Linked DNA regions of Novosphingobium sp. G106. Each later gene encodes a partner of the first gene's protein in a complex. Links are inferred from orthologs where the notes say so. Each region holds a gene or a part of one and is shown in the gene's direction. Other genes may lie near its edges.

Evidence for each region. The genes of interacting proteins can lie anywhere in the genome.
Region 2: the proteins of mfd (region 1) and uvrA are in contact, whole or in part, in a crystal structure (PDB 4DFC), measured with the Escherichia coli proteins. The link is inferred for Novosphingobium sp. G106 from one-to-one orthologs.

What each region holds. Positions count from the first base shown.
Region 1 is NZ_JAHOOZ010000001.1:1,085,958-1,091,229, reverse strand. What follows is about bases 720-4,745. They hold mfd (transcription-repair coupling factor), read left to right. Parts: upstream 720-1,053; coding sequence 1,054-4,545; downstream 4,546-4,745. Other genes in these bases: KRR38_RS05110 (EAL domain-containing protein), read right to left, coding at 4,542-4,745; KRR38_RS05120 (succinate dehydrogenase assembly factor 2), read left to right, coding at 781-1,044. Also shown: more of KRR38_RS05110, read right to left, coding at 4,746-5,272. UniProt on the Escherichia coli protein: Couples transcription and DNA repair by recognizing RNA polymerase (RNAP) stalled at DNA lesions. Mediates ATP-dependent release of RNAP and its truncated transcript from the DNA, and recruitment of nucleotide excision repair machinery to the damaged site.
Region 2 is NZ_JAHOOZ010000001.1:6,092,884-6,097,605, forward strand. Bases 684-4,159 are described here. They hold uvrA (excinuclease ABC subunit UvrA), read left to right. Parts: upstream 684-1,028; coding sequence 1,029-3,959; downstream 3,960-4,159. Other genes in these bases: KRR38_RS29740 (calcium-binding protein), read right to left, coding at 684-785. Outside these bases: more of KRR38_RS29740, read right to left, coding at 1-683; KRR38_RS29750 (CHRD domain-containing protein), read left to right, coding at 4,209-4,664. UniProt on the Escherichia coli protein: The UvrABC repair system catalyzes the recognition and processing of DNA lesions. UvrA is an ATPase and a DNA-binding protein. A damage recognition complex composed of 2 UvrA and 2 UvrB subunits scans DNA for abnormalities.

The sequences.
Region 1 (5,272 bases):
GTGCGCGAGCAGCAGCGCCTCGCGCCAGGTCGGCCACTTCTGCTTGGCGAGCAGGCCGGGCTCGATCCATTCAGGCAGGTCGGTGAGCGCCGCCAGTCCCTGCTGGACGAGCGCGGCGACACGCCCCTGGGTCAGGCCTTCGGACAAGGGATAGACCGGCTCGCACAACTGCCCGAGCCCGACGCTCTCTTCGGAGACGTGATCGGGGTGCACGATCTGCTGCATCTGGCCGTACTGATCGAGCCGCCCGGCGATCCAGCGCGTCTCGCCCAGCGGCAACTGCTTCTTGGCCCAGCCGCCGTTACGGCCGAAATAGGTCAGCGACACCACGTTGCCGATCGCGTCCGCCGCCAGCACGCGGAACGGCCCACGCCCGGCGGAGCTGCGGTAATCATTGGGCGTCAGCGCAACGATGATGTTCTCGCCGACGCTCACCTCGTCGAGATCGCCACTGCGCGGCGCTGCACGAAGCGATCGGGCAGGTGATAGGCCAGGTCCTTGACCCGCGTCAGACCGAGCTTCTCCAGCGGCTTGGCCAATTGCGGGCCGACGCCCTTGAGGCCCGAGGTTTCGGCGAAAAGGGGATTCAGGCGATCGGGACGCATGGAGCGGCTATAGCTTGCCCTGCCCAACAATCCAGCCGTCGCCCCTGCGAAGGCAGGGGTCCAGCCAACCTCTCCTCTTGAAACGGAAGATGCGACGATGCAACGTCGGTTGGGCCCCGGCCTCCGCAGGGGTGACGGTCTTGTGTGGGTAGCGAAGTTCCCCTACCCGCCAGCCATGACTTCAGACCGCCTGAACCGCATCAAGTTCCGCGCCTGGCACCGCGGCACGCGCGAGGCCGACTACATGATCGGCTGCTTCTTCGACCGCTTCCACGCCGGTTGGTCCGAGACGGAGATCGTCTGGTTCGAGGAATTGATCGAAGAGGAAGACCACGACATTCTCGCCTGGGCCCTTGGCACTGCGGAAGTTCCCGAGCGTTACGCCGGCGAACTCATGTCGCTGATACAAAAGCTGGATTACGTCGAAATTCCCCGCTGACCTCGTTCGATGCCCGATCTCAACCGCATCCTTTCCGCCAAGACGCCGCTGACGCTGTCGGCCATCGCCCGCGGCGCGCAGCCGCTGGTCCTGGCCGACCTTGCGCGCGCCGCGAAGGGCCGTGCCGTCTTCGTCGCGCCCGACGATGCGGCGATGCGCGCCATCGCCGATGCCGCGGCCTATTTCGCGCCTGAACTCGACGTCGTCGAGTTTCCCGCCTGGGACTGCCTGCCCTATGACCGCGCCAGCCCGGCGCTGTCGGTCAGCGCCAAGCGCCTCTCCGCGCTGCACCGGTTGCAAGCCAAGGCTGGTGGCCCGCAGCTGTTCGTCACCACGATCAACGCCCTGCTCCAGCGCGTGCTGACCCCGTTCCGCATCCGCGAATCGGTGCGACTGCTCAAGCCGGGCATGGAGATCGGCCGCGAGAGCCTGATCGCGCTGCTCCAGCGCCAGGGCTATTCGCGCACCGACACCGTCGCCGACGCCGGCGAGTTCGCCGTGCGCGGATCGATCTTCGACATCTTCCCCTCGGGCCTCGAACAGGGCCTGCGGCTCGACTTCTTCGGGGACGAGCTGGAAACGCTGCGGCTGTTCGATCCCAACACCCAGCGCTCGACCGGGACGGTGCCGGAACACCTGCTGCTCCCTGCCAGCGAGGCCCTGCTCGACGAGACCAGCGTCAAGCGGTTCCGGACGCAGTACCGCGAGCTGTTCGGAGCAAACGCGACCTCGGACCCGCTCTACCAGGCCGTCAGCGACGGGCGCCGGCTCGCGGGCATGGAACACTGGCTGCCGCTGTTCGAAGACCGCATGGTCACGCTGTTCGACCACCTGTCGACTGACGACCTCATCGTCATCGACAGCTCGGCTCAGGGCGCCGAGGACGAGCGGCTGACCGACATCGCCGACTATTTCGCCGCAAGGACGGACACGTCAGGCAAGGCGCCGGGCTCCTACCGCCCGCTGAAACCCGAAGCGCTCTACCTGACGCGCGAGGAAATCGACGCGCAGCTCTCCGGCTGGCCGGTCCACCGCGCCGACATCTTCGCCCAGCCCGAAAGCGCCAAGGCGGTCGACTTCGGCTTCACCAGCGGCCGCGACTTCGCCCCTGAACGCGCCAGAAGTTCGGGGGGTTCGGGCGACAACGTCTACGAGGCCGCTGCAAAGCACCTGCAAGCGGTCAGCAAGTCGGGCAAGAAGGCGCTGATCGCCGCCTATTCGCTAGGCAGCCGCGCACGCTTGGCGGCGATCCTCAGCGAAGCCGGGAAAGTCGAACCGGCGCTGGCGGATAGCTGGCAGGAAGCGCTCGGCCTCGCCGCCAAGGGCCGCCCGGTCGCGCTGGTCCTGCCGCTCGAAACCGGCTTCGCCAATGCCGAGATCGACCTCGTCACCGAGCAGGACATCCTCGGCGACCGGCTCGTCCGCCGCAAGAAGCGCAAGAAGGACGCCGACGCCTTCCTCGCCGAGCTCTCGGCGCTCACCCCGGGCGATCTCGTCGTCCATATGGACCACGGCATCGGCCGCTACGAAGGCCTCCAGTCGATCCCCGTGGGCAAAAGCCCGCACGACTGCGTGATGCTGACCTATGCCGGCGGCGACAAGCTCTACATCCCGGTCGAGAACATCGACGTCCTCTCGCGCTATGGCAGCGAGAGCGAGGGCGTCGCGCTCGACAAGCTCGGCGGCGAGGCCTGGCAGCGGCGCAAGGCGCGGCTCAAGGAGCGCATCCGCGAGATCGCGCACGAACTGCTGCTGACCGCGGCCAAGCGGGCGCTGCGCCAGGCGCCGGTGCTGCTGCCTGACCAGGCGACCTACGACCAGTTCGTCGACCGCTTCCCCTGGGAAGAGACCGACGACCAGGAGCACGCTATCGAGGACGTGCTCAAGGACTTGGCCGAAGGCAAGCCGATGGACCGCCTGGTCTGCGGCGACGTCGGTTTCGGTAAGACCGAAGTCGCGATGCGCGCGGCTTTCGTAGCGGCCATGGCTGGCCAGCAGGTCGTGGTCGTCGCGCCGACCACCCTGCTCGCCCGCCAGCACTACAAGGGCTTCTCCGAGCGCTTCGCCGGCTTCCCGCTCAATATCGGGCGCCTCTCGCGGCTCGTGCCCGAGAAGGAGGCCAAGGAAACCCGCGCCAAGGCCGCCGACGGGACGATGGACGTGGTCGTCGGGACCCACGCGATCCTGGCCAAGTCGGTCAGCTTCAAACGGCTCGGCCTCGTCATCGTCGACGAGGAGCAGCGCTTCGGTGTCAACCACAAGGAACGCCTCAAGCAGCTGCGCACCGACGTCCACGTTCTGACGCTCACCGCCACGCCAATCCCGCGCACCCTGCAGATGGCGATGTCGGGTCTGCGCGAACTCTCGACCATCCAGACCCCGCCGGTCGACCGTCTCGCCGTGCGCACCTACGTCATGGAATGGGACGAGATGGTCATGCGCGAGGCGCTGCTGCGCGAGCATCACCGCGGCGGCCAGAGCTTCATCGTCGTCCCGCGCATCGCCGACATGGCCGAGATCGAGGACTGGCTGCACAAGGCCGTGCCCGAGGTAAAATACATCTCGGCCCACGGCCAGATGGGCGCCGGCGAGGTCGAGGAGCGGATGAGCGCCTTCTACGAAGGCAAGTACGACGTGCTGCTGTCGACCTCGATCGTCGAAAGCGGGATCGACATCCCCAGTGCCAACACGATCATCATCCACCGCGCCGACCGTTTCGGCCTGGCTCAGCTCTATCAGCTCCGAGGCCGCGTCGGCCGCGCCAAGCTGCGCGCCTATGCCTATCTGACCACGCCGGCCGACAAGGCACTGTCCGAGGTCGCCGAGAAGCGCCTCAAGGTGCTCGGCGACCTCGACAGCCTCGGCGCCGGCTTCCAGCTCGCCAGCCACGACCTCGACATCCGCGGCGCGGGCAATCTGCTGGGCGACGAGCAGTCGGGGCATATCCGCGAGGTCGGCTTCGAACTTTACCAGTCGATGCTCGAGGACGCGATCCTCGCGGCCAAGGCCGGCGAGATGGGGCTGGAGCGCGAACGGTCGGCGCTGTCCCCGCAGATCACCGTCGACGCGCCGATCATGATCCCCGAGGACTACGTGCCCGACCTCGCCGTGCGCATGGCGCTCTACCGCCGGCTCAACGACACGGAGAACCAGCAGGAAATCGAATCGCTCTCGGCCGAAATGATCGACCGTTTCGGCCCGCTGCCTTCGCCGACCGAGAACCTGATCAAGCTGATCGAGATCAAGCGCCAGGCGATCGAAGCCAACATCGCCAAGATCGACGTCGGCGCAAAAGGCGCGCTGGTCAGCTTCCACAACGACCAGTTCCCCGACCCGATGGGCCTCATCGCCTATGCCGAGCGCCTCCAGGGCACGATCAAGCTACGGCCCGACAGCAAGCTGGTGGTGACACGTGTCTGGGGCGATCCCAAGGCGCGGCTCAACGGGCTGGTGCAGCTGACCAAGGGGCTGAGCGCGATCGCGAAGAAGGCAGCGGCCTAGGCCTCTGCCAGCGCCAAGAACTCCCCCGTCCCCATCGGCTTCGCCCGCAAGAAGCCCTGGTAGAAGGCGCATCCTTCCTCGGTGATGCGCAGGCGCTGGGCTTCGGTCTCGATGCCCTCGGCGATCACCTGGAGGTCCAGCGCGCCGGCCATGGCGACGATCGCGCGCAGAACGGCGAGGTCGCGCGGGTTCTGTTCGGCGATGCCGTCGACCATCGAGCGGTCGAGCTTGAGGTAGTCCAGCGGCAGCAGCTTCAGGTAGCGGAAGTTGCAGAAGCCCGCGCCGAAATCGTCGAGTGCGACGCGCATGCCTTCAGCGGCGAGCTGGCCCAGCGTCCTGGCCGCGGCGTGGACGTCGCTGAGCAGGACCTGTTCGGTGACTTCGAGCGTCAGCCGGTCAGGCGGAAACCCGCTTTCACGCACGATCGACATGAGCTTTTCAGCATAGCTGGGCGCCGCAAGGTCCGCGGGCGTGACGTTGAGCGAGAGCCGCAGCTCGGCCGGCCAGGCAGCCGCCGCGGCCAGCGCGCGGCGGGCGATATGGCGTGACAGCGGCGCGACATGGTCGGTGCGGTCGGCCACCCCGAACAGCGCGGCAGCGCCGATGCGGCCGAGCGAGGGATGGCGCCAGCGGGCCAGCGCCTCGGCTCCGGTCAGACGGTCGTCGGTGCAGGAAAATTGCGGCTGGAACAGGATCTCGATCTCGTCGCGGTCGATCGCGACGAGCA
Region 2 (4,722 bases), 5.0 Mb from region 1 along the record:
GTGTTGAGTACGAAGACCTCTCGTGCGTTGGCATCCAGCAGGTAGAGCTTGCTGTCGTCCGGGCTGAAAGCAAGCCCGGTGACATTGGTGAATTCGGGATAGAACCTCTGGAGGCTACGGATGTAGTGCAGGCTACCGTCGTAGACATTGAGCCCGACGCCCTGGACAATCAGGTTGCCCGACGAAGAAATCGCCTGAACGCCGCCGTTGTAGCCGGAGACATTGTCGGCGTAGCCCTGGTGCGAGGCGATGACGGCGCCTGATGCGTCATGAATGAACAGTGGCGCATCGGAAATGTTCGAGGGCAGGTGGAGTATCTCGGACTTGTTGGCCGTTGCAGTCAGCGTCCCATCCTGGGCGAAGCTCGACGTGTCGCGGGTGAAGGTGCCGGTAGTGAAATCCAGCGTCGTCAGGGGCATCCAGCCCGAGCCCAGGAAATTCTGGGTCAGCAGGACTTTGCCCGTCGAAGTGAACGAAGCATCGAAGAAGTTGGCGTCGTAGCCCTCGGCCTTGGTAGTGAAGGTCGTGGTCACGCCCGTCGTCAGGTCCAGCCGATAGACCGAAACGTCGCGCGCGGTTCCCCAAGGATTGTCGGTGCTGGAAACCGTAGGGCCATAGGTAAGTTCGGTCGCGACGAGGTAATGGCCGTCGGTCGACACGTCCATGCCGCCGAGTTGTGTGCCGACGGCCCATGTCGCCGTCACGGCACCGCTGGCCACGCTGTAGGCAGTGACCGTCCCACCGCTGGATACGTAAAGCTTGCTGCCGTCCGGGGAGAAGACCACGTCTTTCTCCGCCCCTGTTGCCAGACTCACAATTGCTCCGCTCGGCTGAACCACCGCAGCGCTCCCCCTGATTTTAGGCCCGTTTTTGGGGCTAACGAAGCGGTCAGTCATTCGCAATGCCAAAGTCGCCGTCACATGCGTGTTGCATCCATTCCGGAGCCTTCCCACATAGGTTCCGGCCGCCTCGCCCGCCGCGCCGCCGCCCCTTGCCCGAATCGAACAAATCTGGAACACCGCCACGCTATGTCGCTGACTCACATTACCGTGCGCGGTGCGCGCGAGCACAATCTCAAGGGCATCGACGTGGCGCTGCCGCGCGAGAAGCTGATCGTCATCACCGGGCTGTCGGGCTCGGGGAAGTCGAGCCTGGCTTTCGACACGATCTATGCCGAGGGGCAGCGGCGCTATGTCGAGAGCCTGAGCGCCTATGCGCGCCAGTTCCTCGAGATGATGCAGAAGCCCGATGTCGAGCATATCGACGGCCTCTCGCCCGCGATCTCGATCGAGCAGAAGACCACGAGCCGCAACCCGCGCTCGACCGTGGCGACGGTGACCGAGATCTACGACTACATGCGCCTGCTCTGGGCGCGCGTCGGCATTCCCTATTCGCCGGCCACGGGCCTGCCGATCCAGGCGCAGACCGTGAGCCAGATGGTCGATCGGGTCATGGCGCTGCCCGAAGGTACGCGGCTCTACCTGCTCGCGCCCGTCGTGCGCCAGCGCAAGGGCGAGTACCGCAAGGAATTGGCCGAGTGGCAGAAGGCCGGCTACACGCGCGTGCGCATCGACGGCGAGATGTACGAGATCGAGGCCGCACCGGCGCTCGACAAGAAGTACAAACACGACATCGAGGTCGTGGTGGATCGCCTCGCCGTGCGCGAGGGCATCGAGACGCGTCTGGCGGACTCATTCGAGCAGGCGCTGAAGCTGGCCGAGGGGCTGGCCTATGTCGATCTCGCCGAGGGCGTCGTGCCGGGGCGCGAGGAAGAGCAGGCCGGCGGTGCCAACGTCACGGGCGGGGCGATGAAAGGCACCGGCCTACCGCCCAACCGCATCGTCTTCAGCGAAAAGTTCGCCTGCCCGGTCTCGGGTTTCACGCTGGAATCGATCGAGCCGCGGCTGTTCTCGTTCAACGCGCCGATGGGCGCCTGCCCGGCCTGCGACGGGCTCGGCGAGAAGCTGCTGTTCGATCCGCAGATGGTCGTGCCGAACGAGGCGCTGACGCTCAAGCAGGGCGCGATCGTGCCCTGGGCCAAGTCGAACCCGCCGAGCCCCTATTACATGCAGGTGCTCGCCAGCCTGGCCAAGGCCTATGGCTTCGACCTGACCACGCCCTGGCAGGACCTGCCGGGCGAGGTGAAGCTGATCATCCTCCACGGCACCGGCGGCAAGAAGATCCCGCTGACTTTCATCGACGGCAAGAAGAGCTACACGGTCGACAAGGCCTTCGAAGGCGTCATCGGCAATCTCAACCGCCGCCTGCTCCAGACCGAGAGCGCCTGGATGCGCGAGGAGCTGTCGAAGTACCAGACCGCGCAGCCCTGCGAGACATGCCACGGCGCGCGGCTCAAGCCCGAGGCGCTGTCGGTCAAGATCGCCGGCGAGGACATCTCGATGTCGACGCGGCGCTCGGTCGCCGATGCCTATGCCTGGTTCTCGACGCTCGCGGAAAAGCTGAACCCGACGCAGAAGCAGATCGCTCATGCCATTCTCAAGGAAATCAACGAACGCCTTGGTTTTCTTAACAATGTCGGGCTCGACTACCTGAACCTCGACCGCACTTCAGGTACGCTCTCGGGCGGCGAGAGCCAGCGTATCCGGCTGGCCAGCCAGATCGGTTCGGGCCTGTCGGGCGTGCTCTACGTGCTCGACGAACCCTCGATCGGCCTCCACCAGCGCGACAACGACCGGCTGCTCGAAACCCTGAAGCGCCTGCGCGATCTCGGCAACACGGTGATCGTCGTCGAGCATGACGAGGACGCGATCCGCCATGCCGACCACGTGGTCGACCTTGGCCCCGGTGCGGGCGTCCACGGTGGCGAGATCGTCGCCCAGGGCACGCTGCAGGATATCCTGTCGAACCCGAACAGCCTGACCGGCCAGTACCTGACCGGCGCGCGGGCGATCGAGATCCCGGCCAAGCGGCGCAAGGGCAACAAGAAGAAGATCACGGTCGAGGGCGCGCGGGCGAACAACCTGCGCAACGTCACTGCGAGCATCCCGCTCGGCACCTTCTGCTGCATCACCGGCGTCTCGGGCTCGGGCAAGTCGAGCTTCACGATCGACACGCTCTATGCCGGCGCCGCGCGCACGCTCAACGGCGCGCGCGTGATCGCGGGCCCGCACGACCGCATCACCGGGCTCGAGAACTGCGACAAGGTGATCGAGATCGACCAGTCGCCGATCGGCCGCACCCCGCGCTCGAACCCCGCGACTTACACGGGCGCCTTCACCCAGATCCGCGACTGGTTCGCCGGCCTGCCCGAAAGCCAGGCGCGCGGCTACAAGCCGGGGCGGTTCAGCTTCAACGTCAAGGGTGGCCGCTGCGAGATGTGCCAGGGCGATGGGCTGATCAAGATCGAGATGCACTTCCTGCCCGACGTCTACGTCACCTGCGAGGAATGCGGCGGCAAGCGCTACAACCGCGAGACCCTGGAAGTGAAGTTCAAGGGCCACTCGATCGCCGACGTGCTCGACATGACGGTCGAGGATGCCGAGGAGTTCTTCAAGGCCGTCCCGCCGATCCGCGAGAAGATGCACATGCTCAACGAGGTCGGCCTGGGCTACGTCAAGGTCGGCCAGCAGGCGACGACCTTGTCGGGGGGCGAGGCGCAGCGGGTCAAGCTGGCCAAGGAGCTCAGCCGGCGCTCGACCGGGCAGACGCTCTACATCCTCGACGAGCCGACTACCGGCCTGCACTTCGAGGACGTGCGCAAGCTGCTCGAAGTGCTGCAGCGGCTGGTCGACCAGGGCAATTCGGTCGTGGTGATCGAGCACAACCTCGACGTCATCAAGGTCGCCGACTGGATCATCGACCTCGGCCCCGAAGGCGGCGTGCGCGGCGGCGAGATCGTCGCCGAGGGCACGCCCGAGCAGGTCGCCGCCAACCCGCGCAGCTTCACCGGCCACTACCTCGCGCCGCTGCTGGAACGGGGCAGGGTGGCCGCGGAGTAAGAACCTCCCCTGCAAGGGGAGGGGGACCGCCCGCGAAGCGGGTGGTGGAGGGGTGTCCCGCTCTCAGGATAGGGTGATACCCCTCCGTCAGTCGCGACGCGACTGCCACCTCCCCCTCGCAGGGGAGGATCAAAGGAACCGAACCTACCCCCGCGCGTTATCGCGTCAGGCCGGCGCGATCCCCCGCATCGATCTTCCGCAAGGACCCCATATCCGCGCGGCGCCGGCCACTTCCGAGGAGGGGAGTCCATGAGACAGCCTATCGCGATGATCGCCCTTGCCGGCGCGCTGGCCACCGCACCCGCGGCGGCCCAAAGCCCGGTCGCACCCGCCAGCGACATTCCCGCGGCGGTGTTCAACGCCACGCTTACCGGCGCTTCCGAAGTCCCGCCCGCCGACGCCGACGGCACCGGCACTTTCACCGCCAAGCTCAATGCCGCGCACAACCAGCTCTGCTACGAGCTCAAGGCCGACAAGATCGACACCGCCACCGCCGCGCACGTCCATTCGGGCGCGGTCGGGGTCAGCGGCCCGCCGGTGGTCATGCTCGACCCGCCCATCAACGGCGTCGCGGTCAAATGCGCCGCGGTGACGATGGACCTCGCGATGAAGCTGATGGACAACCCAACCGGCTACTACGTCAACGTCCACAACGCCGCTTTCCCGAACGGCGCGATCCGCGGTCAGCTCCACAAGGCGCCCTGACCGTCCCAGGCAAGAGGATAGCGTTCACTATCCTCTTGCTCCGGCTCCCCGGATGACC